DNA from 2 places in the Neisseria sp. 27098_8_158 genome. Region 1 is predicted to be linked to the other one. Evidence: predicted binding sites of a transcription regulator. Region 1 holds the regulator's gene; the other holds the start of a gene.

Region 1 (14,897 bases):
CGGCCTGATATTTCCAATACCTTGCCTTTTTTACCGCGTTTACCGTCAATATCGGCAATCCGCAGTTTTTCCTGATGCTCGGCGCCGCGTCGGCCGACCGATACAACGGTAAACTCAGGAGAGGTCGTCACCATAATGTGTTCCAAAGATGCACCCTCAGCCAACGACATCAGCTGCAAACCGCGGCCTTTAGGCATGACTTTGAGTTCGCCGATGGAAAACGCCAAGAGACGGTGGTCGCTGCTGGCCAGTACGACTTTGCAGTCGGGATTGATCAGCGAAGAAGCATAGACGGCAACTGGCGGCAGGACGGTTTCGTCGCTGTCCACGGTCATGACCACTTTACCCGCTTTCACTCGCCCGACCATATCGGCCAACTTGGTGATAAAACCGTAGCCGCCGCTGCCTGAAAGCAAGTAATGCTGTTCGGGCTGACCGGTGAGCATGGCGACGGGTTTTGCACCGTTTTGCAGCTCGATTAAGGATGAAACCGGCACGCCGTCGCCGCGTCCGCCGGGGATTTCGGCGGCATCGAGCGTGTAGGTTCTGCCCAATGAATCCAGGATGACGACGGGTAAAACAGTGCGGCCTTCGAGGGTTTGTTTGAGGCGGTCGCCTTCTTTGAACGCGGTTTGGCTCAAATCAAGGTTGTGTCCGGCGCGGCTGCGTATCCAGCCTTTTTCCGACAAAATCAGCGTGATGGGTTCGTCGGCGGTGGTTTGAGTCAACACGGCGCGTCCAGCCTCTTCCACCAGTGTGCGGCGTGCGTCGCCGAACTGCTTCATGTCCGCCTGCATCTCTTTGATAATCAGCTTGCGTTTTTCGTTTTCGTCGCCCAAAAGGATATTCAGACGTCCTTGTTCTTCGCGCAACTCGTTCAATTCTTTTTCGAGTTTGAAACCTTCCAAACGCGCCAACTGGCGCAGGCGGATTTCCAAAATGTCTTCGGCTTGGATTTCAGTCAGCCCGAACGCTGCCATCAAATCGGTTTTCGGGTCGTCTGACTCGCGGATGACTTTAATCACTTCGTCAATGTGCAGAAAGACTTTCAGACGGCCTTCAAGGATGTGCAGCCGTTTTTCCACTTGGTTCAAACGGAATTTCAGACGGCGTGTTACGGTCACGACGCGGAAATCCAGCCATTCCTGCAAAATCGTTTTCAGATTTTTCTGCGCAGGGCGGTTGTCCAAACCCATCATCACCAAGTTCATGGACACATTGCCTTCCAGCGAAGTTTGCGCCATCAGCGTGTTGATGAAGGTATCCGTATCGATGCGGCTGGATTTCGGCTCGAACACCAGTCGCACGGGATGTTCGCCATCTGACTCGTCGCGCACGCGGTCGATTAAATCCAGCATCAGCTTTTTGGTGTTGAGCTGGTCTTGGTTCAGCTGCTTTTTACCCGCTTTCGGTTTCGGGTTGGTCTGCTCTTCAATTTCGGCAAGGATTTTGGCGGAGTTGGCGTTCGGCGGCAGCTCGGTCACAATCACGCGCCATTGCCCGCGCGCAAGCTTCTCAATTTCGTAACGTGCACGCACGCGCACACTGCCTTTACCGGTTTCGTAAATCCGGCGCAATTCATCCGCCGGCGTAATGATTTGACCGCCGCCGGCAAAGTCGGGCGCAGGGATATATTGCATCAGGTCGGCGGTTTCCAGCGACGGTTTTTTTAACAGCGCAATCGCCGCCTGCGTGACTTCGTTCAAATTGTGCGACGGAATTTCGGTCGCCATGCCCACCGCAATGCCCGACGCGCCGTTGAGCAACACCATAGGCAAACGGGCGGGCAGGTGCAGCGGCTCGTCAAACGCGCCGTCGTAGTTCGGCACAAAATCTACCGTCCCCTGATTGATTTCGGACAACAGCAATTCCGCAATCGGCGTCAGTCGCGCTTCGGTGTAACGCATCGCCGCCGCTCCGTCGCCGTCGCGCGAACCGAAGTTGCCGATGCCGTCGATTAAGGGATAGCGCAAGGTAAAATCCTGCGCCATTCGCACCATCGCTTCATAGGCGGAACTGTCGCCGTGCGGGTGGTATTTACCCAAAATTTCGCCGACCACGCGCGCCGATTTCACCGGCTTCGCCCCCGCCGTCAAACCCATATCGCGCATGGCAAACAAAATACGCCGTTGTACAGGCTTTTGGCCGTCTGAAACTTCAGGCAGCGCGCGGCCTTTGACCACGCTCATGGCGTATTCGAGATAGGCGCGTTCGGCGTATTGACCTAACAGCAGGTAGTCTTCGCCGATAGGAGATGGGCTTGGAGCGGAAATGTGTTCTGTCATCAGGATGGTAAAACGAAATAAATTAAAGGAGGATATTGTAAAGCAAAATCGGTAGTCATAGCCAATTTGAGTGATGAACGGTAGTGCAACGACAATAAGGCTTGCCGAATCAGGTCAGCAAATGGAATCCGTTTCTGCCAAAAAGGCCGTCTGAAACCATTTCATGTTTCAGACGGCCTTTTCATTTTGGTTTTAAATCAAAACTTCGTTATTCTGCAGTAGCCGGTTTGGCCGCAGTTTTAATGGTTAAGGTCACCGCTGCGGCAATGGCCAGGGAAACACCGGCAAAAGTCATCGCGTTGGCAGGGTTTGAACCCAAGAAAGTTCTGTACACCCAGCCGAAAGATACGGTTTCAATCAGCATTGGAATCACAATCATCATGTTCACAATACCCATGTACACGCCGTAACGTTCTTTAGGGATAGAGCCGACCACAATCATAAACGGCACGCCCATCATACTTGCCCAACCGACACCGAAACCAATCATCGGCGCAAACATCAGGTATTTATTACCGATGTGCGGAATGGTAAGCAATGCCAGCGCGGCAAGGGTTACGGCAAAGGCGTGAACATATTTGGCGGCGTATTTGCGCGCCATCCACATCAGGCCGAAAGCGGAGATAAAGGTTACCACGTTGTAAAAACCGTTTACCAGGCCGGTCCATGCAACCGCTTGGCTATACGCTTCGGTATTTTCAACGGTCGAATCCCAGACGGATTGGACGATACTGTGGGAAATATATTGCCAGTAGATGAAGAGCGCGTACCATTGGAAGAGATACACCAAGGCCAGTTGCCACAGGGCAGTCGGCATTTCGCGCACGGCAACGACAATATCTTTAACAGCATGGGCCGGACCGCTCGGCTGGGCTTTAATGGCCGCCATTTCTTCAGGGCTGGGCTCGCGTTCGGCCGTTGATAAAACGGTAACCAAAACCGAACCGATGGAGCAGACCGCACCAATATAAAATGAACCGAATACCCAATACGGAATGCCCGCTTCGGAGGTTTGTTGCAACCAGCCGATTTGTTGGAAGATGTAGAGGGAAACGTTGGCCAGGGTAATACCCAAACCGGTAAACACGGACTGCATCAAGAAACCGGTGGATTGCTGGTGTTCAGGAACGGTATCGGCAATAAAGGCACGGAAAGGTTCCATTGCCGTGTTGTTGCTGATGTCCAAGAGCCACAGCAGCAATACAGCCACCCATAATGCGGTAACGTGCGGATAGATAAAGAGACAGAGGCTGCAACCGATGGCGCCAATCAAGAAATACGGGCGGCGGCGACCTAATCCCGGCACCCAAGTGCGGTCACTCATCGCACCAATCATCGGCTGCACCAGCAAACCGGTAATCGGACCTGCCATATTCAAAATCGGCAACTGGCTCGGGTCGGCATGAAGAAAGCTGAAAATCGGATTAATCGCAGTTTGCTGCAACCCGAAGCTATATTGAATACCGAAGAAACCGAAGTTCATCAGCATAATCTGGCGAAGTGTCATCGCCACTTGTGGGGAGATTTTCATAGGAAGGCTACTCCTGGGTAATAAACTATGGAAACAACAAACTCCAATTTCAGCGGTATGACGCTTTTATTGTATTTGGGCTGCCCTTTTTACTGAAGCAACTCCGTTTTCAGACGGCCTTTATTTTGACCGTTTACATGAATCTTATTTTGATGTGTGTTTGTGTTGTTTAAAGCTTATTATTTTCAGGCCGTCTGAAACTATTTATTAATCACAGACTGACGCCAGATGGTTTCCCCAACGACCTTGACTGGCTGAACCGCACCGGCCGGGTGTTCAATATGTCGAAACAGCAAATCCGCCGCCATCGCACCCATACGCAGATACGGCAGCTCGGTGCTGGTCAACGGCGGAAACAGCGTCTCCGCAATCGCGCTGTGATTATCATAGCCGGCAACCGAAACTTGCTCGGGAACCCGCACGCCGCGCGTCCTCAAAATCCCGTACACGCGTACTGCCATTTCATCGTTACCACAGCAAATTACCGTCGGCGGAAGCGGCAAAGACAACAGTTTCAAAATAGCCGAAATCAAAGATCCGCTGTCATTGCTGAAGTCAGGATAACCAGTTTGCACCAAATCAGGATCGAAGACAATATCCGCATCAGCCAAAGCACGGCGGTATCCGGCCAATCTCAATCTCGTCGCTTCCACGCCCGGCTGCAAAGTTACATAAGCAATCCGTTTGTGCCCGCTTTGGATAATCCGGCGCACCAAGCCATACTGCCCTGCTTCGTCGTCCGGCAAAACCGACGGCGTACCTGCCAAATCAAAACAGTTGACCAACACCATCGGGCAACGGTTGGGCACTTCCGGCAGCAATACTTCCTGATGGAAACCTGCCACATATAAAATCCCCTCGGCACGATGCTCCATAAAGGTACGGATCAGCGACTCCATCTGACCGGGCTGACCCGGCTTATTATCGATGTCAGCAATCATCAAAATCTTGCCTTGTGCACGAATCCGCTGCTGAATGCCCTTAATCAAGAACATATCCGGAATGCCGTGCCCGCCCGTATTCTCGCCTGTCCGCGAAATGGCGCCAGTAATCAGGCCGACCAAGCCAGAACGGTGGGACCGCATAATCCGCGCCGCAGAAGACGGGATATAGCCCAAAGCGGCAATCGCTGTTTCTACTTTGGAACGGGTTTTATCGCTGACCGGCGCATCGCCGTTAATTACCCGGCTGACCGTCTTGGGAGACACCCCGGCATAAGCAGCGACATCATAAATTGTAGCCATCTTACGAACCCGCCCCGACAAGATTTCAATAATGTTACATAGGATAACACAGCAGACATCGGTGTCATACCCCTTTTTTTACAGAAACTTGATGATAATCAACCATTTCTATTGCATTTTGCATACATTTCTTAAACAAAACCACCCCTACCATCTCCCAAAAGTTGTCCAAATTTGTTAAACTACAAACAACTACAAAAAGCAGAAAATAGATACCCTGCTTGTTTACCGTTACATACTAAGGAAACGAGATGTCCGCATACTCAGATGCATGGCAAGCCTTGGAAGCCCATCATGCCGATACTCAACACGTTACCCTGCGCGAACGCTTCGCCGCAGATGCCGAACGTTTCAACAATATGCACGAAATTCTGCACGGCTTGTTATTTGATTACAGCAAAAACCGTCTAGATGAAAACACCCTGGATTTATTGTGTCAACTGGCCGAAGCAGCCGATTTGCCACAATATATGCAGGCCATGAGCAGCGGTGAAAAAATCAACACCAGCGAGCACCGCGCCGTCCTCCACACTGCCCTGCGCCTGCCTGCCAATGCCAAACCTGTTTACGTCGACGGCGAAAACATCGTGTCCAAAGTTCATCACGAACTCAACCGCACCCTCGAATTCGCACGCCAACTTTTAGACGGCACCCACGCAGGCATTACCGGCAAACCCATTACCGATTTGGTTCACATCGGTATCGGCGGCTCCGATTTAGGCCCGCGTATGGCCACACAGGCGCTGCAACCTTATTGGCAAAACATCCGCGTCCACTTTGTCAGCAACTCCGATGATGCCGACCTGACCCAAACCCTTCTCGGCCTCAACCCCGAAACCACCGTATTCAGCATTGCCAGCAAATCGTTCCGCACACCGGAAACCCTGCTCAATGCCTACGCTGCGCGTACTTGGTACCGCGATGCAGGTTTGCCTGATTCCGGCATCTACCGCCACTTCTGCGCCATTTCCGCCGATGTGGCCGCAGCCCAAAACTTCGGTATCTCCCCCGACAAAGTCTTCGCCATGTCCGACTGGGTCGGCGGCCGCTATTCCGTCTGGTCGCCTATCGGCCTGCCGCTGATGATTGCCGTCGGCGAAAAAGCGTTCCGCAAAATGCTGGCCGGCGCACACGCGATGGATACCCATTTCTTCGAGACACCATTCCGTCACAACATTCCCGTCCTGATGGCGCTCATCAACGTTTGGTACAACAACTTCCAACATTCAGACGGCCAAACCGTTGTCCCATACAGCCACAACATGCGCCTCTTTACCCCATGGCTCAACCAGCTCGATATGGAAAGCCTCGGTAAACAGCGTACTTCAGACGGCCAACCCGTTTCCTGTACCACCGGCGGCATTGTCTTCGGCGATGAAGGCGTCAACTGCCAACATGCCTACTTCCAGCTTCTGCACCAAGGCACGCGTCTGATTCCCGTCGATTTCATCGTCCCCATGACCACAATCTACGGCAACCACCGCCAACATCGCTTTACCGTTGCCAATGCCTTCGCCCAAGCCGAAGCGCTGATGAAAGGCAAAACCTTAGACGAAGTGCAAATCGAATTGGCCGCCCTGCCCCAAGAAGAACGCGACCGCCTTGCGCCGCAAAAAGAATTCCCCGGCAACCGCCCGAGCAACAGCCTGCTCATCGACAGCCTGACGCCTTTCAACCTCGGCATGCTGATGGCGGCTTACGAACACCGCACCTTCGTACAGGGTGTGATTTGGCGTATCAACCCCTTCGACCAATGGGGCGTGGAATACGGTAAAGAGCTGGCCAAAACCATCGAACCCGAACTCGAACGCGGCACGCCTGCACACGACAGCTCCACCAACGGTCTGATCGCCTTCTACCGCAACTGCAACGCAAGATCGAAGGCCGTCTGAAAATAAAATGCCCGTAAGACAAGCATATCTGCCTGTCTTACGGGCATTTCAAAACCTAATCGGCGGTAAGAATGAACCGTTAAAGCACCGCACTTTTAGACAAAAGTAGCTAGATTTTGATATAAAAAAAGGCTAAATCGATAATGACTTAGCCTTTTTCATCAGACTTGATTAGTTGTTTGTTGTTAATGCGCCTAAATCTTTATCAACTAAGAACAAACCTTTACCATCTTCACCAAGAAGATTTAATTTATCCAAAATTCCACTGAATAATTTTTCTTCTTCATGTTGTTCAGCCACATACCATTGTAAGAAGTTAAAGGCAGAGTAGTCTTTCTCTTCAAAAGTTCTACCAACTAATTCATTGATTTTAGAGGTAATTAACTTTTCATGTTCATAAGTTAATTCAAGTACTTGTTTCAATGATGAAAATTGATGAGGTGGTTCATCAATTTGTGTGATGATAGCCAATGCGCCGGTCTCATTTAAATAAGTGAAGAGTTTACGCATATGCTGCATTTCCTCAGCCGCATGCTCTGATAAAAATTTTGCAGCTCCTTCGAAACCTTGTTGTTCGCACCAGGCGCTCATTTGTAAATATAAGTTAGAAGAATAAAACTCTAAATTCATTTGATCATTTAATAGTTTAATCACGCTATTTGATAACATTTTATTTCTCCTATTCTTATAAAGTTTTTAATTCACGATCAATGTAGTAGAGCGCTGTACCACTTTCACCAAGAAGTTTGAATTTATCAACAATACTGTTAAATAATTTTTCTTCTTCATGCTGTTCAGCTACATACCATTGTAAGAAGTTAAAAGTAGAGTAATCCTTTTCTGCAAAAGTACTCTCAACTAACTCATTAATTTTAGATGTCACTAGTTTTTCGTGTTCAAGTGTTGTTTCAAAAACTTCTTTTAATGAAGCGTAATCGTGTTTAGGGGCGTCAATTTTACCTAACAAAGGCATTCCACTGGTTTCGCTCACATAAGTAAACAACTTTTGCATATGTTCCAATTCTTCATCGGCATGACGAAGTAAAAATGCTGCAGCGCCTTCATAACCATGTTTATGGCACCATGCACTCATTTGCAAATAGACATTTGATGAATACAACTCGAGATTAATTTGTTCGTTTAATTTTGCTGTAATTGACTTACTTAGCATAACTAACTCCTTTTCTTAATGCGGTTATGATAGATGTATCACAATACAAAATTTGTATTTGCGGATGAATTTTACTCATTTTATTGAGAATAGTCAATCTTATTTTATCAATTTTTATTGTAACCCATTAATTTAAAAGGATTTTATAAATAAATTATTCTCATTTGGTTCCATTTAATGAAATGAGTTATCAATATCGCCTTTGCCTAAATTCTCTAGAGAAATGATGAGGTGTTGGAAGGAGAATCGTAGATTTCCAAAGTTTTTTGCTCTCACTTATCAACTCCAAAATACTGGATAAATAGAAAACATGAAAATTCAATGTTTTTTATAGAATTACGCATCAAAGCGATATAGTTTCAAAGTAGGTTATCCTTAATATTTGAATGTGACAATTACCATTTATTATTTAACATAATATACATATTGTTGAAAAATCTACTGGTTAACTTCAATCAGGGAAAGCATGAAGAAGTTAGGAAGTTGGTTGGAAAGTTGATTAGGGTAGATTTTATTCAAATGAAAGACTAGGCTATGAAATCAAAATTTGTGTATAAGTTACTGGTAATTTCAAAGTACCTGTACATTTTAATTTGTATATCAATACCAATCGTTTTTATTTATGAAAGCTACCAAGGAGATAATGTTGATTTTATGATTTATATTCATGCTTTTATTATTTTTTCCATATTGGGTGTATTGACTCAATATTCTACATCTAATTTTTTTGAAAAGGAAAAATAACATGATTGAACTATCCATTGAGGATCTGGAACTAATTTATGGAGGAGGCTTAGGAGAGAGAATCCTTCAAGGAGGAGCAAATGGTGCATAAATAGGAGGATCAATTGGTGCAGGTATTGGTCTGGGTGTCGGTATAGCTTTTGGCAGTATTCCTGCCGGACCAGCTATTATGGTCGGTGGCACAATTGGTGCTGCTGTTGGTGCTGCAACTGGTATGGGTGTTGCAGCATATGAGTATTACCAAGAAACTCAGCCTAAAGGGACAGTAACGGTCGGTCCGATTTCTGCTTTTGCTGTGGACAAATCAGGAAACGGCTACACTGACGGCACAAATTACCACTGATATTTCTCATCGTTCAAACGATCTCTAGGGGTCGTCTGAAACTTTCTTAACTTCAATTTTATGAATACACCCAAGCAACCCTTCTTCCGTCCTGAAGTCTCCGTTGCCCGCCAAACCAGTTGTTCCAACAAAAGGCCGTCTGAAACTTAATTTGTCAAAGTTTCAGACGGCCTTTATTCAATAAAGATAGCAGAAGTTAATTCGCCATATCCCCCATCTTTGCTACAATATCCCTTTCCTTTTTTATTGATTCCACTATGACCACCGCACCCCAAACCAGCACTTGGCGCAAGATTTTCTCGCGCAGTATGCTGATTTGTATCTTTACAGGCTTCACTTCGGGGCTGCCGCTTTATTTTCTGATCAACCTTATTCCTGCATGGTTGCGCAGCGAACATGTCGATTTGAAAACCATCGGCCTGATGGCACTTATCGGGCTGCCTTTCACTTGGAAATTTATCTGGTCTCCCGTCATTGATTTGGTCAGATTACCTTTTTTAGGACGGCGGCGCGGTTGGATGCTGGTTACGCAAATTGGTTTGCTGCTGACCTTGCTCATTTACGCCTTCCTAAATCCTGCTCAGCATTTATATGTAATTATGGGCTTATCGTTGGTGGTTGCCTTTTTCTCTGCCAGCCAAGATATTGTATTGGATGCATTTCGCCGCGAAATTTTGTCAGATGAAGAATTAGGCTTGGGCAACTCCATCCACGTCAATGCCTACCGTATTGCTGCTTTGGTACCTGGCTCACTCAGCTTGATTCTGGCTGATTTAATGCCTTGGCACAACGTATTCATCATTACTGCACTATTTATGCTGCCCGGTCTGCTGATGACCCTGTTTTTAGCTAAAGAGCCTGACATTCCGCCAACTGTGCCTCGTACATTTGCCCAAACAGTCTCTGACCCTTTCAGTGAGTTCTTCTCCCGCAAAGGCATCAAACAGGCCATATTGGTATTGCTGTTTATCTTTCTCTACAAACTGGGCGACAGCATGGCCACTTCTTTGGCTACACCGTTTTATCTGGACATGGGCTTCAGCAAAACCGACATCGGCCTCATTGCCAAAAATGCCGGCCTGTGGCCTGCTGTGATTGCCGGCATTGCCGGTGGTATTTGGATGTTGAAACTCGGGATCAACAGGGCATTATGGGTTTTCGGCGTGGCGCAATGGGTTACTATTCTAGGCTTTGCCTGGTTGGCAAATTTTGGCAAGTTTGAAACCATCACACTGACAGAACAAATGATGCTTGCGGCAGTGATTGGTGCAGAAGCAGCGGGCGTAGGTCTGGGTACAGCGGCGTTTGTTGCCTATATGGCTCGTGAAACCAATCCTGCATTTACGGCCACACAATTAGCCCTCTTTACCAGCCTTTCCGCTGTACCGCGTACATTTATCAACGCCTCTACAGGCTATCTGATTGAAGCGATGGGTTACTTTAATTTCTACTGGCTGTGTTTCGCTTTGGGCATACCGGGTATGTTGCTGCTGTTTAAAGTGGCACCGTGGAATGGCGAAAAAGTGAGTAACTAGATTGCCAGTCTAAAACTTCTAGTAAAACAAAAGGCCGTCTGAATGTTCAGACGGCCTTTATCATACAAAAATTTTATTCTGCTTCAGGTTTGACAGTACTGCGGACATCGCCGCTTTTTTCTTTATGTTTCAAAACAGCGCGGTCGAGCTTGTCCATCAAAACATCAATCGCGGCGTACATATCCTGTTCAATCGCTTCAACGTGCAAATCTTTGCCTGCCAGATGCGCATCAGCTTCGGCTTTTTGATTGACTTTTTCCACCGAGAGCGTAATGGTCACAGAAATGATGTTGTCGGCATGGCGATTGATTCGTGCCAACTTGTCGGAAACGTAGTTTTTGATGGCTTCGGTAACATCAAAATTCAGACCGGTGATTTTCAGATTCATGATACAGCTCCTTCGGTTGATTAGTCCGTCAAAACGGATCGGAATATATCTACTCGGTAAATTTTCGTTTGTGTGCCGGTGGGATGTCTAATGATTCTCTATATTTTGCAACTGTACGTCTGGCGATTTCAATGCCGCGTTGTTTTAATAATTTGACGAGGGTCTCGTCCGAATAGGGTTTGCTGCTGTCTTCGCTTTCAATCAGCTGGCTCAAGACAGCTTTGATTGCACCTTGGCTGAACCCTTCGCCATCATCATCGGCATTGACTGCCTGTGTGAAGAAATAGCGTAACGCAAACAGGCCGCGCGGGCAAGACAAATATTTCTGATTGGCGGCACGCGAGATGGTACTTTCCGCCAAACCCAATTCGGCGGCGGCATCTTTCATCAGCATGGGAGACAGGCCGATTTCTCCGAAGATGAAAAAATTTTCCTGATTTTTGACGATATACTCGGCAAGGCGGAGGACAGTGCTTTTACGCAGCTCCAAAGAATCAATGCGCTGCTTGGCTTCGTTGATTTTTTCCTTCCACTCCGGTGCGCCCTCTTCCTCTGATTTCATCAGGTCGCAATATTCCTGATTGAGCTGCAGCTTCGGCCAAGCCGCTTCGTTGCTGATGACTTCCCAGCCGTCCTTGCCCTCTTTGACCCAAACGTCAGGCTGAATATAAGGCGTAGGCGTGGCAGAGGCGAAGCCGTAGGCTGGATAGGGATTGAGCCCGGCAATCATATCGAGCGCGGCTTCTATGGTTTTGCTGTCGGTATCGGGATAAAGTTTGCGGAAACGCAGAACGTTTTGTTTGCGGTTTTTGCCTAAGTCTTGAAGCGAACTTTGCACCAAATGCGCGGCCATTTGTCGGGCAGGAGAAGCCGGCAAACGCATTAACTGCAACATAAGCGACTCGGTCAAATCCGCCGCCGCCACGCCGGGCGGCTCAAAGGTTTGCAATACATCCAGCGCGTTTTGCAGGGCCTCTTCGTCCAGCATCCATTCTAACGGCGTGTGGTCGATGATTTCTTCGAGACTGTCAGTGAGGTAGCCTTGTTCATCCAAAAAATCAATCAAGACGTGAACATAGGCCGCTTCCACTTGCGAGAGCGGATGCTCGCACACTTGGGCATGCAGATAGTGTTTGAAATCCTCTTCTTCGGCGATGTTACTCCAAATATCTTCGGCATCGTCGCCGCTTAACTGCTGACCTGCGCGCGGCATGGTTACCGCACGGTTGAGCCCGCTATCGGCAAACTCATCGGTTTCCGGACGCTCAAGCAGAGGATTGTCTGACAACCAGTCTTCCACTTCGCGCTCAAGCTCAAGACCCGACATCTGCAAGATGCGCAAAGACTGCTGCAGCCGCTGGTTGAGCTGCTGGGTCTGTTTGAGTTTAAGGACGAGTGAAGACATAGCGTTTTTTCGAAGTGTATGGATAGTTTTTCAGACGGCCTTTATACGACAGGCCGTCTGAAAAACTAGGTTATAGGTATTATATTTATATTCTTAGTAATTATTTCAATATTTACAGATACCCTCAATTGAAATGAGAGCCTCGTGTGAAACCGGTTTTACGATTACCGTCAAATATGCATTCAATATTTGAAATTTTCGCCCAAATAAACCGAACGGACTTGTTCATTGTTGACCAAATCATCCGGCTTGCCTGAAGCCAATACCGTACCGTCACTGATGATGTAGGCACGGTCGCAGATGCTGAGGGTTTCGCGCACGTTGTGGTCGGTAATCAATACGCCGATACCGCGTGATTTGAGGAACTCGATGATTTTCTGAATATCGATCACGGCAATCGGGTCAACGCCGGCAAAAGGTTCGTCCAACAAAATGAAACGCGGCTGCATGGCCAGCACGCGTGCGATTTCGACACGGCGGCGTTCGCCACCGGACAAAGACGGCGCAGGGTTGTTGCGCAGGCGTTCGATGTTCAAATCGGCCAACAATTTTTCAAGTTCGGCATCGATGCGGCTTTTGTCCTTCATGCTGATTTCCAAAATGGCGCGGATATTTTGTTCCACGGTCATTTTGCGGAAAATCGAGGCCTCCTGCGGCAGATAGCCGACGCCGAGACGGGCGCGTTCGTGAATCGGCAGGTGGCGCAACTCTTGGCCGTCCAGCATCACGCTGCCTGCATCGGCAGCAATCAGGCCGACAATCATGTAAAAGCTGGTGGTCTTACCCGCGCCGTTGGGGCCGAGCAGGCCGATGACTTCGCCGCTTTCGATTTCAAGGGAGAAGCTTTTGACGACTTGGCGTTTTTTGAAACTTTTTTGCAGGTTTTGAACCACAAGACGGCTGTTGTTTGCGCTCATATTCTGTTGACTTTCGATATTGACCTCAGGCCGTCTGAACCTTTTTCAGACAGCCTTTTTGTGTGTTTTCTTATTTATTTTTCTGCGTGCTGGACGGCTGGATGACCACGCTGACGCGGCCGGATTTCGCGGCGGATTTCACCCCGGATTTGGCGCTGCCGTTAATGGTGTAAACCTCGGTTTTGGTGTTGTAGGTAATGACCGCACCTTCGGCCACATCGCCGCCGCGCTGTACTTTGGCATTGCCGGTCAGGGTAACCAGACTGGCTGCGGAAGAATACGTCACAGTATTGGCTTGGCCGTTGACCACGCCTTTGCCGCTGTCCAACTCTTGGCTGAATTTGACGGGCGAACCGGTGGCTTTCATCAACTGCTCGCTTTTGTCGTTGCGTGAAACGGTTACGCTGCCGGCACGGATATTGAGCGTGCCTTGTTTGATGATGACGTTACCGGAAAAGGTGGTGCTTTGGTTGTTTTGGTCAAGCGAGCCTTGGTCGGCTTCGATTTGAATCGGCTGCTTGCTGTCGCTTTGCAGTGCAAAGGCCGGGCTGGCGGCAAAAACGGCAACAAGGGCTAAGGTTTTACAAATTTTTTGTATCATAAATTGTGGCTTTCACTTTGGAAGGGAAATTCAGCAAACCGGTTTTGTGGTCATAAGTCATGCCGTTTGCCTGACCGCCGGACTGTCCGTATTGGAAAGTAACGGGACTGTCGGTATGGGCGTATTGCGCCTCGGTATCGACATTCAAGCGTTCGGTTTTGACGATGCCGGCCAAACGCTTGGCATCTGCCGCTTTATTTAAGACAACATTCTGTTCAAAAACGACTTTTTTGTTTTGAATATTGTACACGGCCTTGTCACTGCCGACTTCATACAGCAGGCTGCCGTCGCGGTAAAACGAAAGATGTGGTTTGTCCAAATGCACGTCTGCGCTATTCGGATATTGGACGGCATCGACCGCGCTCAGGTTTTCTTTCAGACGGCCTTCTTGGTCAAAACGTTTGCCGTTGATGCCTTTCATCGAATATTGCGGCTCATTCGGATTGAGGACGACTTCTTCAACCTGCACTTCGCTGATGCGGCCGAGCCACGCCGCCAGTGCGCCGAGTGAAACGGCCAACACCAGCGGAAAGGCGATTCCGTAACGCCATCTGATTTTCATCGTACATACTCTTTCAAAGCAGGTTCAAGCGTACCTTGCGCCTGCATAATCAAATCGCACACTTCACGCACCGCGCCTGCGCCGCCGGAACGTCGGGTTACATAATGGGCGTATTGCAAAGTAAACCAATGTGCCTCAGGGACGGCGACCGCCAATCCGCAACGCACCATCACGGGCAAATCGACAACATCGTCGCCGACAAAGGCGCACTCATGCTCCTCCACACCGGCCTGTTCGCGTAATTGGGCGTAGGCGGAACGTTTGTCGTGAATGCCTTTG
Region 2 (14,897 bases), on a different contig from region 1:
AGATTTTCAGACGGCCTTTTTTCATTTTTCTATCGACATTATTGTAAAAATTAATAAATACGATAGTTAAAAACATAAGCCGATTTTGAAACAAAATCCGTCATCAAAATTTTTAAGCACATGAAATATATAAAAAACAACGTCTGTTAAGATTTTGTAAACAACATGCCTACGTCAACCTGAATTTTTCGATTTGATTTAAGTCAGCATATCTTGTGTCATTAATCCATAAAATATTCAGAATTCTACAAAATATCGATTAACCCGATAGAGGTTATCATCAAGACGAGGAACACAAAATGCAGAAAATTCCAGAATTGGTCTGCCCCGCCGGCAACCTGCCTGCACTGAAAACCGCTGTGGACAACGGTGCGGATACGGTTTACATGGGTTTGAAAGATGCGACCAATGCACGAAACTTTCCGGGACTGAATTTCGATATGAAATCTGCGCGGGAAGGCGTAGCTTACGCCCATGCGCGCGGGCGCAATGTACTGATGGCCATCAATACATTCGCACAAGCCGGCCAAGTGGAGCGTTGGCACGCTGCTGTGGATACGGCGGCGGATTTGGGTGCCGATGCGATTATTGTTGCCGACCCCGCCATCATGGCGTATGCGGCAGACAAACATCCGAATTTACGCCTGCATATGTCGGTACAAGGTTCGGCCACCAATTACGAAGCCATCAATATGATGAAAGAGCTGTTCGGCATCCGTCGTGCCGTTTTGCCGCGCGTGCTGACCATCGATCAGGTCAAACATGTGATTGACAATACTGATGTGGAAATTGAAGTCTTTGGCTTCGGCAGTTTGTGTGTGATGGTGGAAGGCCGTTGCATCTTGTCGAGCTATGCAACAGGCGAATCGCCCAATATGCAAGGTGTCTGTTCTCCGGCAAAATCCGTCCGCTGGGAACAACTGCCCGACCGCATGAACGTACGTCTAAACCAGGTATTGATAGACCAATACAAACCCAATGAACCGGCAGGTTATCCAACCTTGTGCAAAGGCCGCTTTGAAGTCAATGATGAAACCTACTATGCTTTGGAAGAACCAACTAGCCTGAATGTTTTGGAAATGTTGCCTGAACTCATCAAAATCGGTGTATCCGCCATCAAAATCGAGGGACGCCAACGCAGTCCGATGTATACGGCGCAAGTAACCAAATCCCTGCGCCAAGCACTGGATGCAGCCGCAGCTGACCCGTCGCATTTCAAAGTCAATCCGTCCTGGAACAATGCCTTGAGCAAAGTTTCGGAAGGTCATCAGACAACTTTGGGCGCATACAACCGCCCATGGAAATAAGGGGAAGAAAATGAATTCATTGAAATTGTCGCTGGGCCCTATTTTATTTTTCTGGCAAAAAGAAGCCCTACTGGAATTTTACGTTTCCATGCTGGATACGCCGTTGGATACGGTCTATTTGGGCGAGGTAGTCTGCTCACGCCGTCAGAAAATGCGCTTTGCCGACTGGTTCGGACTGGCTGAAGACCTGGCAGAAAGCGGTAAGGAGATTATTCTTTCTTCACAAGTCCTGCTCGAAAGCGAATCCGATCTGAAACGCCTGCGCAAAATCACGGAGCAGGGAAAGTTTAAAGTTGAAGCCAACGACATGGGTGCGGTCAAATTGGCACGCGAACATGGCATTCCTTTTGTTGCCGGTGCAAGCCTGAATATCTACAACGAAACTACTTTGGACGTATTCCGAAAATTAGGGGCATTCCGCTGGATTGCACCGTCCGAGCTGAGCCGCGATAAGGTTGCCGAAATCATCAAGGCTTCAGACGGCATTGAAACCGAACTCTTCGCTTGGGGTAAAATGCCGCTCGCCTATTCATCACGTTGCTTTACCGCCCGCCATTACAATTTGAATAAAGACAGTTGCGAGTTCCGCTGCCTCGACCACGAGCACGGTATGGCCATGAATACGCGAGAAGGCCAGCCGTTTCTCACCATCAACGGCATCCAAACCATGTCTTACGGCTGCCAAAACCTACTGCCCCACCATGAAGACTTGAATAAAATCGGCGTGAATATGCTTAGACTGTCGCCACAAATGCACGGCATGGCTGAAATTATCCAAATTCACCGCGATGTATTGGACGGAAAAGCCACATGGGAAGATGTCCGCCTCGAGTTGGAACGACTGACTACCGGAACACTGGTTGACGGCTATTGGCGCGGTCAGCCCGGTATTGAAACCGTGAAGGAGGCATATTATGGCGCTGCCTGAAATCATATTACCCAAATGGATGGCAAAAATCGGTACCAAACTTCCCGGCAAACCTCCACGCTTTGTTTTGGTCTCCGTATTGAATACCATGCTGAAAAAAGGTTTACTGCCTGCCGATATGGAACTTTTTGCCGGAAGAAAATTCGAAATCGAAGTTTTGGATGCCGGTATCAAAGTGCGGTTTAGTGCCAATACGGAAAAATTCCTGGACGACAACTTCAGTGGCGTCCCCGATCTGAGGCTGGCGGCCAACGGTATAGACTTCATGCGCATGATGATGCGCGAGGAAGATCCCGATACCTTATTTTTCAACCGTAAATTGCAAATCGAAGGCGATACGGAACTGGGGCTAATTACCAAAAACTTACTCGACAGTGTTGAGTGGCCTTTCAGCGAATGGTTCCTGAAACGCAGCACGTCCACTTTGGATTGATTAATTTTGGTTGAACCAAGAACAAAGGCCGTCTGAATGTTTCAGACGGCCTTATATATTTCACCTCTTTGATATGTCTTCTCTTATTGGTTTTATCAAATATAAAAAAGCGTACCTTGTTAGGTACGCTTTTTTCAATCCGACTCAAAATTAGAATTTTGCACCGGACTCATTTGCCATAAAGTCTACAGCCGCTTTAACCTCATCGTCACTCAAGCTGCTGTTGCCGCCTTTGGCAGGCATTGAATTAAAACCTTCAAGCGCGTGTTTGTGCAAAGTATCTTTACCTTGCTTAATTCGAGGAGCCCAGTCGTCTTTTTTACCGACAACAGGTGCGCCCGGAATCATACCGCCATGACATGTTTTACAGTTGGCTTCAAAAACAGCTTTGCCGTCTACCTTAACCGGAGCTGCTTCTGCTTTTTCAGCAGGTTTGGCTTCAGCAGCCGGAGCAGCTTTAGCATCTGAAGCAGCTTTATCGGCAGCAGGAGCAGAAGCAGCCGCCGGAGCAGAAGCATCGGCAGGTTGAGCTACCGGAGCAGGCTCGGCTTTTTTAGCAGGAACTTTTTTACCGTCTTTGTTGGACAAACCCCAAACATAAGCGGTCATGATGTGCAGCTTGTCTTTGTCAAGGAAGTGACCCCAAGCAGGCATTTGGCTGCTGCGGCCGTTGGTAATGGTTTCGGTAATCGCTTTTTGAGTACCGCCCCACAACCATACATCGTCGGTCAGATTCGGGCCGAGGCCTTGGATACCTTGACCTTTGTCGCCGTGACAAGTGAAACAGTTGGCAGGTGGGCCGCTAAACAGGGCTTTACCGCGTTCTGCACGTTCTTCGTCGTATTGACCTTTAGGTTTAGAAAGAGACATAACATACTGTGTTACGTTTTTCACTCCTTCTTCACCCAAAGCAGGCCCCCATGCCGGCATAGAGGCAGTACGGCCTTTTTCAATGGTTTCCTGAATTTTTTCAGGTTCGCCACCCCACAACCAGTCGTCGTCGGTCAAATTCGGGAAGCCTTTGGAGCCTTTGGCATCTGAGCCGTGACATTGGATACAGTAGGTATTGAAAAGGTTTTGTGCAATAGCACGGGCTTCAGGGTCTTTAGCCACTTTCTCAATCGGCATATTGGAAAATTTAGCATACACTTTACCGTATTGCTGATTGGCTTTGGCAACTTCTTCTTCATATTGACCATGGCTGCTCCAGCCCCACAGGCCTTTGTAATCGCCAATACCTGGATACATAATCAGGTAGCCGACGCCAAACAGCCATGTGCAGACATAAAGCCAAAACCACCAACGTGGCAGAGGGTTGTTGTACTCCGAAATGCCGTCCCACTCATGACCTGTGGTTTTTACTTCTTCGCCTTTTTTAGGGCGTTTCACAACGTTTTGCGAAAGCAGAAGCCAAGCCAGGCCGATGAAGCTGAGCACGACGATAACGGCAATATATATACTCCAGAAACTACTGGTAAATTGGGATGTTGTGTTCATTATTTTGCTCCGTGATCACGGACTGACTGAGCTTGATCGTCCTTTTCAGACGGCCTTTGTTCGTCATTATCGAAAATACTGCTGGCAGCATCGTCATAGTTTTTCTTATTGCGTCTATTGAATACAATATAGAGAACTAAAATAAAGCTGATAAATACCCAAACAGTAAAGAGCGAGCGAGCCCAGTTAGCGTCCATGATGTTACCTTACGTTTTTCAATGCCAAGCCCAAGCCTTGCAGATAGGCGATAACAGCGTCCAGCTCTGATTTGTTAGCCAGCATTTCAGGTGCTTTGGCAATTTCTTCATCGCTGTAAGGTGTACCCACTTTACGCAGGGCTTTCATATGCGCCACAGTTGCCTCGGCATCGACTTTATTGCGTGCGAGCCATGGGAATGCAGGCATATTGGACTCCGGCACAACGTCGCGTGGGTTCTGCAGGTGGATGCGGTGCCATTCATCGGAATAACGGCCGCCAACACGAGCCAAATCCGGACCGGTACGTTTAGAACCCCATTGGAACGGATGGTCATAAACAGACTCACCGGCAACAGAGTAATGACCGTAACGTTCAGTTTCTGCACGGAATGGACGAATCATTTGAGAGTGGCAGTTGTAGCAGCCTTCGCGTACATAAATATCGCGACCTGCCACTTGCAGGGCGTTATATGGTTTCACGCCGGGTGCAGGTTCGGTAACTGCCTTGGTGAAGAACAGCGGAACAGCCTCAATCAGAAGGCCGACGCTGACTACAAGCAGGGTGAATACAATCAGTACACCGACTTTTTCTTCAGCTAATTGTTGTAATTTCATTTTGGTAGCCTATCTTTCTTGTCATTAGTGGTGTTGAGTTTGAGAAACCGCAGGAATCTCAGCATCAACTGCTTTACCACTGATAGCAGTACGGTAAACGTTATATGCCATGATGCACATACCGCTCAGGTACAGAAGACCGCCGGTGAAACGAATCATGTAGTAAGGCATGGTACGTTTTACGGATTCAACGAAGGAATAAGTCAGCGTGCCGTCGTCATTCAAAGAACCCCACATCAGACCTTGCATTACGCCGGCAATCCACATTGCAGCGATATACAGAACCACGCCGATGGTCGCGATCCAGAAATGCGCCTCAACCAATTTGGTGCTGTACATTTCATTTTTGCCGAACAAGCGGGGAATCATATAGTAAACGGAACCGATGGTTACAAAGCCCACCCAGCCCAATGCGCCGGCGTGAACGTGTGCAACAGTCCAGTCGGTGTAGTGGCTCAGAGCGTTAACTGTTTTGATAGACATCATCGGACCTTCGAAGGTAGACATACCGTAGAAAGACAGAGAAACGATCAAGAATTTCAAAATCGGGTCGGTACGCAGTTTGTCCCATGCGCCGGACAGAGTCATGATACCGTTGATCATACCGCCCCAAGAAGGCGCAAACAGGATCAAAGACAATACCATACCCAAAGATTGAGTCCAGTCAGGCAATGCGGTGTAGTGCAAGTGGTGAGAACCTGCCCACATATAAGTGAAAATCAAAGCCCAGAAGTGAACAACGGACAAGCGGTAAGAGTAAATCGGACGGCCCGCTTGTTTAGGCACGAAATAGTACATCATACCCAAGAAGCCGGCTGTCAGGAAAAAGCCCACCGCATTGTGGCCATACCACCATTGAACCATCGCATCAATCGCACCTGCGTAAACCGGATAAGATTTCATCAAACCGGCAGGGATGCTGATATTATTGACGATGTGCAACAGCGCAACGGCCAAAATAAAGCCGCCGTAGAACCAGTTGGCAACGTAAATATGTTTGATTTTACGTTTGGCAATCGTACCGAAGAATACGATAGCGTAGGCAACCCACACCAGCGTAATCAAAATGTCGATAGGCCATTCCAATTCGGCGTATTCTTTACCTTGGGTGTAACCCATAGGCAAGCTGATGGCCGCAGCCACGATAACAGCCTGCCAACCCCAGAAGGTAAATGCAGGCAGCCAACCGCCAAACAGACGGGTATTACATGTACGTTGAACAACGTAGTATGATGTACCGATCAAACCGCAACCGCCGAATGCAAAAATAACCGCATTGGTGTGCAGAGGACGCAGGCGGCCGAAGTGGAACCAAGGTCCGATATTGGATAAATCGAGGGCCGGAGCAAAAAGCTGGGCAGCGACGATAACGCCAACCAACATGCCCACAATACCCCAAACTACAGTCATGATGGCGAACTGGCGCACCACTTTGTAGTTATAAGTTTGTGTGTCCATGGAAGTCTCCATAAATTATGGGTATAAAAAATTTTTATCTCACCCCAACCCCTGCATTTACGAAAAACGCAATACGGCCAAGGCTCAAATTTTTCTAAATTTAACATAGACACCACAACATGCCAAGCAAAATTACATTCCACATTGCATAAAATATTTAGCAAGACATAAATTCATTTCTTTTATAATCAATAAATTATTAAAACATACGCATTAAATCGGACATGGTATTTTTTCAAGCCCCCTTTTTCATACAGTTTTATTGATATAGATTAAGCCTACCCTTTAAACCCCCTATTCTTAATAAACTTTAGCAAATTAACCAATAGCCATGATTAATTACGAAATTACTCCCAACTTTCTGTCTCATGAATGGCACATCACCTTATCATTCACTCAAACCAATGATTCTGAAACAGAAATCAGCCTACCAAACTGGGTTCCCGGCAGCTACCTCATCCGTGACTTTGCCCGCCACATCACACACATCAACGCGCACTGCAACGGCAAAGCCCAGCCGCTGACACAAACCAGCAAAAACCATTGGCAAACCCCTGCTCTCAGTGGAGCGTGGGAAATTTACTACACTGTTTACGCATTCGACTTATCAGTTCGCGGCTCGTTCCTCAGCACCGAGCGTGGCTTTTTCGACGGCGCGTGCCTATTCTTAAAAGTACACGGACAAGAGCAACAACCGCACCAAGTCGAATTTCCTACCCTGCCGCACACATGGCAGATAGCCACCACCCTGCCCCAAACCTCGGCGATCACTTTTCAGACGGCCTCATACACCGAGCTTATCGACCACCCGGTTGAAACAGGCATCATCGAATTTCTCGAATTTGAAGCACAAGGCATCCCCCACCGTATTGCATTAAGCGGCATCTATCCTGATTTCGATCGCACCCGCTTCCTCGCCGATATTCAAAAAATCTGCGAAACCGAGTTAGCGATGTTCCCCTTCCCTGCCCCGTTTACCAAATACCTTTTCTTACTACATCTGGGCGACAACCTCTACGGTGGACTGGAACACATCAGCAGCACCGCCCTGCTTGCCGACCGCCACAGTCTGCCATCTTACGATATGGGCGAAGCCGACAAAGCCTATACCGAACTGCTCGGCCTCTTCTCCCATGAATACTTCCACGCATGGAACGTTAAATCCATCAAACCGGCCGTCTTCGCACCTTACAACCTCGACCAAGAAAACTACACCGAGCAACTTTGGGCATTTGAAGGCATTACCTCCTACTACGACGACCTCTTTCTAGCCCGAAGCAAAACCATCAGCCCCGAAGCCTACCTTACCCTGCTTGCACAAAGCATCACACGCGTACAGCAGACACAAGGCCGTCTGAAACAAACACTTGCCCAATCCAGTTTCAGCGCATGGGACAAGTTCTACAAACAAGACGAAAACAGCCCTAACGCCATCGTCAGCTATTATCAAAAAGGCGCACTGGCCGCACTTTGCCTCGACCTCATCATCCGTGAAAAAAGCCAAGGCAAATACAACCTCGACAGCGTGATGCAGCAACACTATCGTGACTGGTGCAACACCCATCAAGGCATACCCGAAAAACACTGGCAATCCCGTTGTCAAGAAATAACCGGTTTAGATTTAGAAACCTTCTTTCAGACGGCCTTATACAGCACCGAAGACCTTCCGCTCGCAGAATGCCTGCAAAGCGTAGGTGTCAAACTTGACTTCATCCCTCTGCCACGCCAGCACGGCGGAGCATTTGCAAGCGAACCCCAATCGGTTGCCCCAGCCAACGATTTGGGCGCACGTTTCAAACAAAGTAGCGACCATGCCGTCCTGACTCATGTATTTAATGGCGGCAGCGCAGAAAATGCCGGACTCTGCCCGCAAGACAAAATCATCGCCCTAGGCGGCTATGCCTGCAACGACCTTGCGGCACAGTGGAGCAAACTGCCTATCGGCACGCGCACCACCATCCATTTCTTCCGCCAAGGCCTGTTGCGCGAGACCAGCATCACAGTTCAAGCGGCAGAAGCCAATACCGCCCTGCTGCAGATTACCGATCGCCAAAAACTCGAAAACTGGTTGTACAATCATTAAATAAAACTTCAGACGGCCTGCTAATTCACAGGCCGTCTGAAATCAACATACCCATTTAATATAAAGAAAGGAAAAACTATGCCCATCCGTAAACTGACCGACACCCTCTATATCGCCCCCCAACTGACCGAAGCAGATGTCCAAGAAGCCGTACGCCTCGGCATCCAAACCGTCATCTGCAACCGCCCGGACGGCGAAGAAGAAAACCAACCGGCTTTTGCCGAAGTACAAAACTGGTTTAAAGAGGCCGGCATCAACCAATTCTCACACCAGCCCGTCGTTGCGCCTCAAATCAACGCAGCCGATGTTGCAGCCTTCCAAAATCTGTTGCAACAATCCCCGGCTCCTATCCTTGCCTTCTGCCGTACTGGTACTCGCTGCTCCCTGCTTTGGGGTTATCATCAAGTGCAACACGGCGTATCTGTAGCCGAAGTAGTTGCCGCAGCCGAGCAGGCAGGCGTCAATCTCAGCAACTTTGAAGCCCGCCTGCAAGAAGCCAAAGATAAAGGTTTGGCTTAATGCTTAATTTATATAAGTAGCAGCCTTTAAACCGATCAGGCCGTCTGAAACCCATTTTTCAGACGGCCTAATGACTTTTATTCACAATCAAACCTTATTTTTAATTTATTTCCACTATCCTAAAAATATATTTTCTAAATCAAGCCCGAATTGACCTGTATCAATACCCCAACCCTATTTTCATTTATAATGCCTTTCAATACTTCAGGGTCAAGCCCGAATCATCCAGTTTTCCTCTATAAGAGCCAGCTCTCTTATTAAATGATTTTTCTTTCCTCTTGATGTGTGTGTGTTTGGGTGTGGCCGAAAGCCACCCCCTTTTTTTTATACCTACCCCCTTTAAGGCCGTCTGAAAACTTTCAGACGGCCTTTCCTTTCCCCTCACAAAAATAGTATAAAATCCCCTTATCGTTCAAACTACAAACTCAAAACACCATGGTCAACAAACTCACTCCCCCTCCCAGCCTGCCCGATCCGCAAGACCTCCGCGCCATTATCGCTTACAACATGCGCCTCTATCGCGTCAATCACGGCTGGTCGCAAGAAGAACTGGCACGCCAATGCGGACTTGACCGCACCTACGTTTCCGCCGTCGAGCGCAAACGCTGGAACATCGCCCTTTCCAACATCGAAAAAATCGCATCCGCGCTTAAAATCGCCCCTTACAAACTCCTCCTTCCGCCGCAAGAAATGCTCCGCCAAATGACTGAGCCTGCCGATACCCAAGCCTAATTCACAGCCAGACACCATTATGACCGCCGCCCAACAAGCCATCAAAACCTATCAGCAGCAAAAAGCCGCAGCAGAAACTGCCTACCGCCAAAACAACCGCCCTACCGCTTACTTCCGCGACCATATCACCGCTGCCGAAACCCTGCTGCAAACCCTCTGGCAAATCCATTTCCCCGACAGCAACGACATCAGCCTCATTGCCATCGGCGGCTTTGGGCGTTGCGAACTCTATCCCCATTCCGACTGGGATTTAGCGATTATTTCCTCCACTCCTTTTTCAGACGGCCTACAACAACAAACCGCCCAATTTATCCAAACCCTTTGGGACGCACGCCTCAATCCGGCCATCAAAAGCGGCAGCATAGAAGAAATCCTCCAAAGTACCCAAAACGACATTACCGGCGAAACCGCCTTTCTTGAAGCACGCCACCTACAAGGCAATGCCGACCTTACCGCCCAACTTCTAAACAAACTCAACACACGCCGCGACACAGCCGCCTTTATCGAAGCCAAACTCCTCGAAATGGAGCAACGCCATACCAAATCCCAAGGCACAGGCGCACAACTCGAACCCAACATCAAAACCTGCCCCGGCGGCCTGCGCGACATCCACACACTTATCTGGACAGCCAAAGCACAAGGCATAGACAGCAACCCCACCGCCCTCGTTACCGCCGGCGTCCTCACACGCACCGAAGCCGGCATGCTGGCCCATGGCTACCGCCGTCTTGCCAACATCCGCATTCATCTCCACCTTACCGCCGACCGCCCCGAAGACAGGCTGCTTTTCGACTACCAGTCCCAAGTTGCCGAAAGCTTAGGCTATACCCAACCCGACATCCGCGGCCGAAGCGAAGCCCTGATGCACACCTTCTACCGCGCTACCAAAGCCATCAAACAACTCAACGGCATCCTCATTCCGGTTCTCAAAAACCATCAAACCTCCAGCCGTCCCCGACATATCCACCCCATCGACAGCCGCTACAAACGCATCGGCCACCAAATCGCCGCCAACGACCTTGCCCTGTTCGAGCAAAATCCCGAACACATCTTCACCATCATCCAAACCATGCAGGAGCAAAACATCACCACCATCGAGCCGCAAACCCTGCGTGCATGGTGGGCGGCCACACGAAAAATCAATACCCGTTTCACCCAAAATCCAGAAAACCGCCGCCGCTTCATCCAATTCTTCAAACACGGTACCGGCCTCACCCAAACCCTCCGTTTTCTCAACCTCTACGGCGTACTTGGCCGCTATCTCCCCGCATGGGAAAAAATCACCGGCCTGCTCCAACACGACCTCTTCCATATTTACCCCGTAGACGACCATATTCTGACCGTCGTCCGCAATATGCGCCGTCTCGCCATCGAAACCCACAGCCACGAAATGCCCGAAGCCAGCGCCATCATGCAGGCCTACCCACGACCACATGTCCTCTACACCGCCGCCCTGCTGCACGACATCGCCAAAGGCCGTGGCGGCGATCACGCCAAAGAAGGCATCAAAGACGCACAACAATTCGCCGCCAACCACTACTACACCGAAGAAGAAAGCCACCTCCTCGCATGGCTGGTTGAAAACCACCTGCTCATGTCCACCGTTGCCCAAAAAGAAGACATCCAAGATCCCCATGTCCTCCAAGCCTTTTGCCGCCGTATTCCCACACGCGAATACCTAGACGCACTCTACCTGCTTACCATTGCCGACATCCGCGGCACCAACCCCAAACTTTGGAACACATGGCGCGCCAGTCTGCTCCAAACCCTCTACCACAGCACCGCCGCCGTTTTAAACAGCAAACACCACGATCCCGAACGCCTCCCCAACCGACGCGAACAAGCCTCGACCGATCAGCTCACGCGCGCGGCCGTTCCCCTCAAAAACCAACAAAAGCTCCGCCGCATTCTCGGCAGCGCATACTACGTCCGCCATCAGACACGGGAAATCCTCTGGCACACCGCAAATCTCGCCTACGATACCCAAAGTCCGGCCGTCCGCAGCCGCATCCTTCCCCAAAGCAACAGCCTTCAAGTCATGGTGTTCATGCCCAATGGCGACCGCCTCTTCGCACGCCTCTGCCGCATCTTCAGCAGCCACCGTTTCGACATCCAAGCCGCCCGCGCCTTCATTACCGAGCACGACTACATCCTCGACACCTTTATCTTGCAACTTCCCGACAATCTCCCGCCCGAAGAATATCCCGACCGCCAAAGCGCACTCGAAGCCGAGCTCAACAGCTTCATCCACGGCAATACCACCGTCCAAAAACAAAGCGGCCGCCCACACATCAGCCGCCGCATCCGCCATATCCCCATCCCTCCTACCGTAATCATCACCCCCGAAGAAGATTATCCCGGCTGGCACACCATAGACATCACCGCCGTCAACCGCCCCCACCTCCTCGCCGACATCGCCGAGACCTTCTTCGCACACAACATCAGCCTGCGCTACGCCAAAATCACCACCTTGGATCAGCGCATTGAGGACAGCTTCATCACCTACAGCCCATCCCTGCAAGACCCACAAACCCAAAACACCCTAAAACAAGCATTGATCGAAGTCTTGACCCCATAAAGGCCGTCTGAATATCTTAAAAACATAGGGTGAGCATTTTTTGCTCACCCTAATCACATCCAAATTATAAACATCCTGAATATATCCTTCTAAAACACTCAAGAAATCCAAAGCCTTAAAATTCGAAACCAAAACTTCCTTCTGACATAAAACTACATTCTAAAATCATAACCCAAATGAATACAATTCTGATAACAAATTTTCATTCACCTATTACACCAAACCCTCTTTAAAAATCCTTCCTGCCAAATCTTTTCCCCATTCATATTCAAACAAAATACGCATACAAAATAAAACCCATAAAAAACAAAAAAATAAAATCACAAAATATTAAACCTACCGATTAATCCATAAAGATACCGTCTATCTAAATCAATTAACATATTATTGAACAAGCTTAATTTCTGACAAAAAACGTCACACACCCAAACTTGTCTCCCTTCCCTGTCACAAAAAACACAAAACTGACAAAAAACGTCAACCACCCAAATTCCCTAAAATCCTGAAACTTTCAAACAAAACCTCACAAAACTTAAAAATTAAAAAATAAACCCAATAAAAACAACAAACAAAAAATAAAAGAATAAAATTTTCAACCCATTTTCCACACTTGGCACACCGACTGCTTGAAACAACACGTCCGGTAAGGCCCAAGCCTCAAAGCAGCAAGCCCGACGGAAGCTGTATATTCCTTCTTACTTTATGGTTTACTCATAATACAAAGTGCCAAGCACATTACGGACTTTTTACTTAAACATAATTATTCACACTTTCAAACTGGAGTTTTAATCAATGAAAGCAATCCAAAAAGGTTTCACCCTGATCGAATTGATGATCGTCATCGCGATTATCGGCATCTTGGCAGTTATCGCCCTGCCTGCATACCAAGACTACACTGCACGTGCTCAAGTTTCTGAAGCCATCTCTTTGATGGAAGGTCAAAAGTCCGCTGTTGTTGAATACTATGCAGATAAAGGCAAATGGCCTACTAGTAATGCCGAAGCAGGTATTGCAACTAATACAAGCATTCAGGGTAAATATGTTGCACAAGTAGATGTTGGTGGTGACGGTGTTATTACTGCCACAATGAAAGCTAGTGACGTAAATAACGAAATTAAAGAAAAAACTGTATCCCTTACTCCTCATGCCACTACTGCCGGTGCTACTCCTGGTGCAGCTGCAACTGCTAACGGCTCCTTCACTTGGACTTGTGCTCCAGGCACAACAAATGGCGTAGCTACAAAATTCTTGCCTTCCTCTTGCCGTCCAGATGAGAAAAAACCAGCTGCGTAAAAATAAGCTAGCTAATCTAATTTAAATATCTAACAAAAGATATTCGACTCGAAGCAAATCCCATAATAATTATGGGATTTGCTTTATAAAATAAAAATAAGAAAACGACATACTCAAAAATGAAAAAACTACGCAAAGCCCAAACCGGCTTTAGCCTGATTGAGTTGATGATTGTTATCGGCATTATCGGCATTTTGGCAATAGCGGCTCTTCCTGCATACCAAAACTATGTTGCCCGAGCACAAGTAGCAGAAGGCATTTTGTTGGCAGGCAGTATGAAAAGCTATGTTGAAGAAGCCTATGCGGATAAAGGCAGCTTGCCGCTTGACCTCAATATCAAGCAACTCGCTTCAGACGACAATAAAGTCGGCAACTATGTAAAGATTGTCCGTATTGAAGATAATGGCACTATTGTTGCCGCCATCGGTAATCAAGCCGCTGTTCCTGTGAAGAATACCGAAATCCACTTGACACCAAGTTTTGCAAAAACAGGGGCTACTAAAGGTACAACAGTTTGGTCTTGCGGTGGCACCATGGATACACACTTCCTTCCTGTATCCTGCAAACAAAGCCTGTAAGCTTATTTCCCAAAATATAAAAATACATTGCGAAGAAAACACCCCAAACAAAGCCAAATACAAACGCGGAAAACGAATCAAAGCAAAAGAACAAAACTCTCCAAAACAAGGTCATTAAGAGCCTGAATCATCACATTACGAGAATAAATGCCGTCTGAAATCCATTTTCAGACGGCCTCTTTATATTTAATCCGCATCCGACAAGAAAGTTTTAACCTGATTGGTTCAGACGGCCCTCGTCTTTTCACCACTACATAAAACAAATTCGCAACACTCCTGATAAGACAATTTGTCGCCCATCTGAACTCAATATATAATTTAACCATACAAGTCTTTATTTTTAAGCATTTTTCATTTTTAAAACATACATTGTCTACATTGGGAGAACCATCATGCCTCATCTAAACTTAGATAAAACGGATTTAAAGATTCTGCAGGTTTTGCAGGAAAATGGGCGGTTGAGCAATGTTGAGCTTTCTGAAAAGGTGGCGCTCTCCCCTTCCCCCTGCCTGCGCCGTCTCAAACAGCTTGAAGATGCCGGCATTATTCAAAAATACGCCGCCCAGCTTTCTCCCGTATCTTTGGGCTTGGGCTTGCAGGCTTTTATCCGTGTATCGATTAGCAAGGCAAAAGATGCGCGCGAGGATTTTTCCGAATCTGTCCGCGCTTGGCCGGAAG

Evidence for each region. The regulator sigma-54, encoded in region 1, starts transcription at its own class of promoters, with help from an activator protein. The targets are predictions, from matches to a motif close to CTGGCACGCTTCATGCTT.
Region 2: a site for sigma-54 is predicted at 12,959-12,976, ahead of O3681_RS09415 (pilin). Genes of this name have one in related genera too.

Annotation. Positions count from the first base shown of each region.
Region 1 covers NZ_JAPWAZ010000002.1:419,693-434,589, reverse strand. Annotated here, with positions in the region: gene parC (DNA topoisomerase IV subunit A) at 1-2,285, opposite strand, end outside; gene O3681_RS07660 (MFS transporter) at 2,494-3,816, opposite strand; gene O3681_RS07655 (LacI family DNA-binding transcriptional regulator) at 4,017-5,060, opposite strand; gene pgi (glucose-6-phosphate isomerase) at 5,312-6,952, shown strand; gene ftnA (non-heme ferritin) at 7,124-7,621, opposite strand; gene ftnA (non-heme ferritin) at 7,638-8,123, opposite strand; gene O3681_RS07635 (hypothetical protein) at 9,037-9,210, shown strand; gene O3681_RS07630 (AmpG family muropeptide MFS transporter) at 9,468-10,745, shown strand; gene hpf (ribosome hibernation-promoting factor, HPF/YfiA family) at 10,819-11,133, opposite strand; gene rpoN (RNA polymerase factor sigma-54) at 11,183-12,538, opposite strand; gene lptB (LPS export ABC transporter ATP-binding protein) at 12,721-13,455, opposite strand; gene lptA (lipopolysaccharide transport periplasmic protein LptA) at 13,526-14,056, opposite strand; gene lptC (LPS export ABC transporter periplasmic protein LptC) at 14,037-14,618, opposite strand; gene O3681_RS07600 (HAD family hydrolase) at 14,615-14,897, opposite strand, start outside.
Region 2 covers NZ_JAPWAZ010000003.1:227,453-242,349, reverse strand. Annotated here, with positions in the region: gene O3681_RS09470 (peptidase U32 family protein) at 300-1,307, shown strand; gene O3681_RS09465 (U32 family peptidase) at 1,318-2,235, shown strand; gene O3681_RS09460 (SCP2 domain-containing protein) at 2,222-2,668, shown strand; gene ccoP (cytochrome-c oxidase, cbb3-type subunit III) at 2,819-4,165, opposite strand; gene O3681_RS09450 (CcoQ/FixQ family Cbb3-type cytochrome c oxidase assembly chaperone) at 4,165-4,362, opposite strand; gene ccoO (cytochrome-c oxidase, cbb3-type subunit II) at 4,367-4,978, opposite strand; gene ccoN (cytochrome-c oxidase, cbb3-type subunit I) at 5,003-6,436, opposite strand; gene O3681_RS09435 (M61 family metallopeptidase) at 6,768-8,519, shown strand; gene O3681_RS09430 (TIGR01244 family sulfur transferase) at 8,598-9,038, shown strand; gene O3681_RS09425 (helix-turn-helix domain-containing protein) at 9,474-9,770, shown strand; gene glnD ([protein-PII] uridylyltransferase) at 9,790-12,348, shown strand; gene O3681_RS09415 (pilin) at 13,141-13,641, shown strand; gene O3681_RS09410 (pilin) at 13,761-14,219, shown strand; gene O3681_RS09405 (Lrp/AsnC family transcriptional regulator) at 14,612-14,897, shown strand, end outside.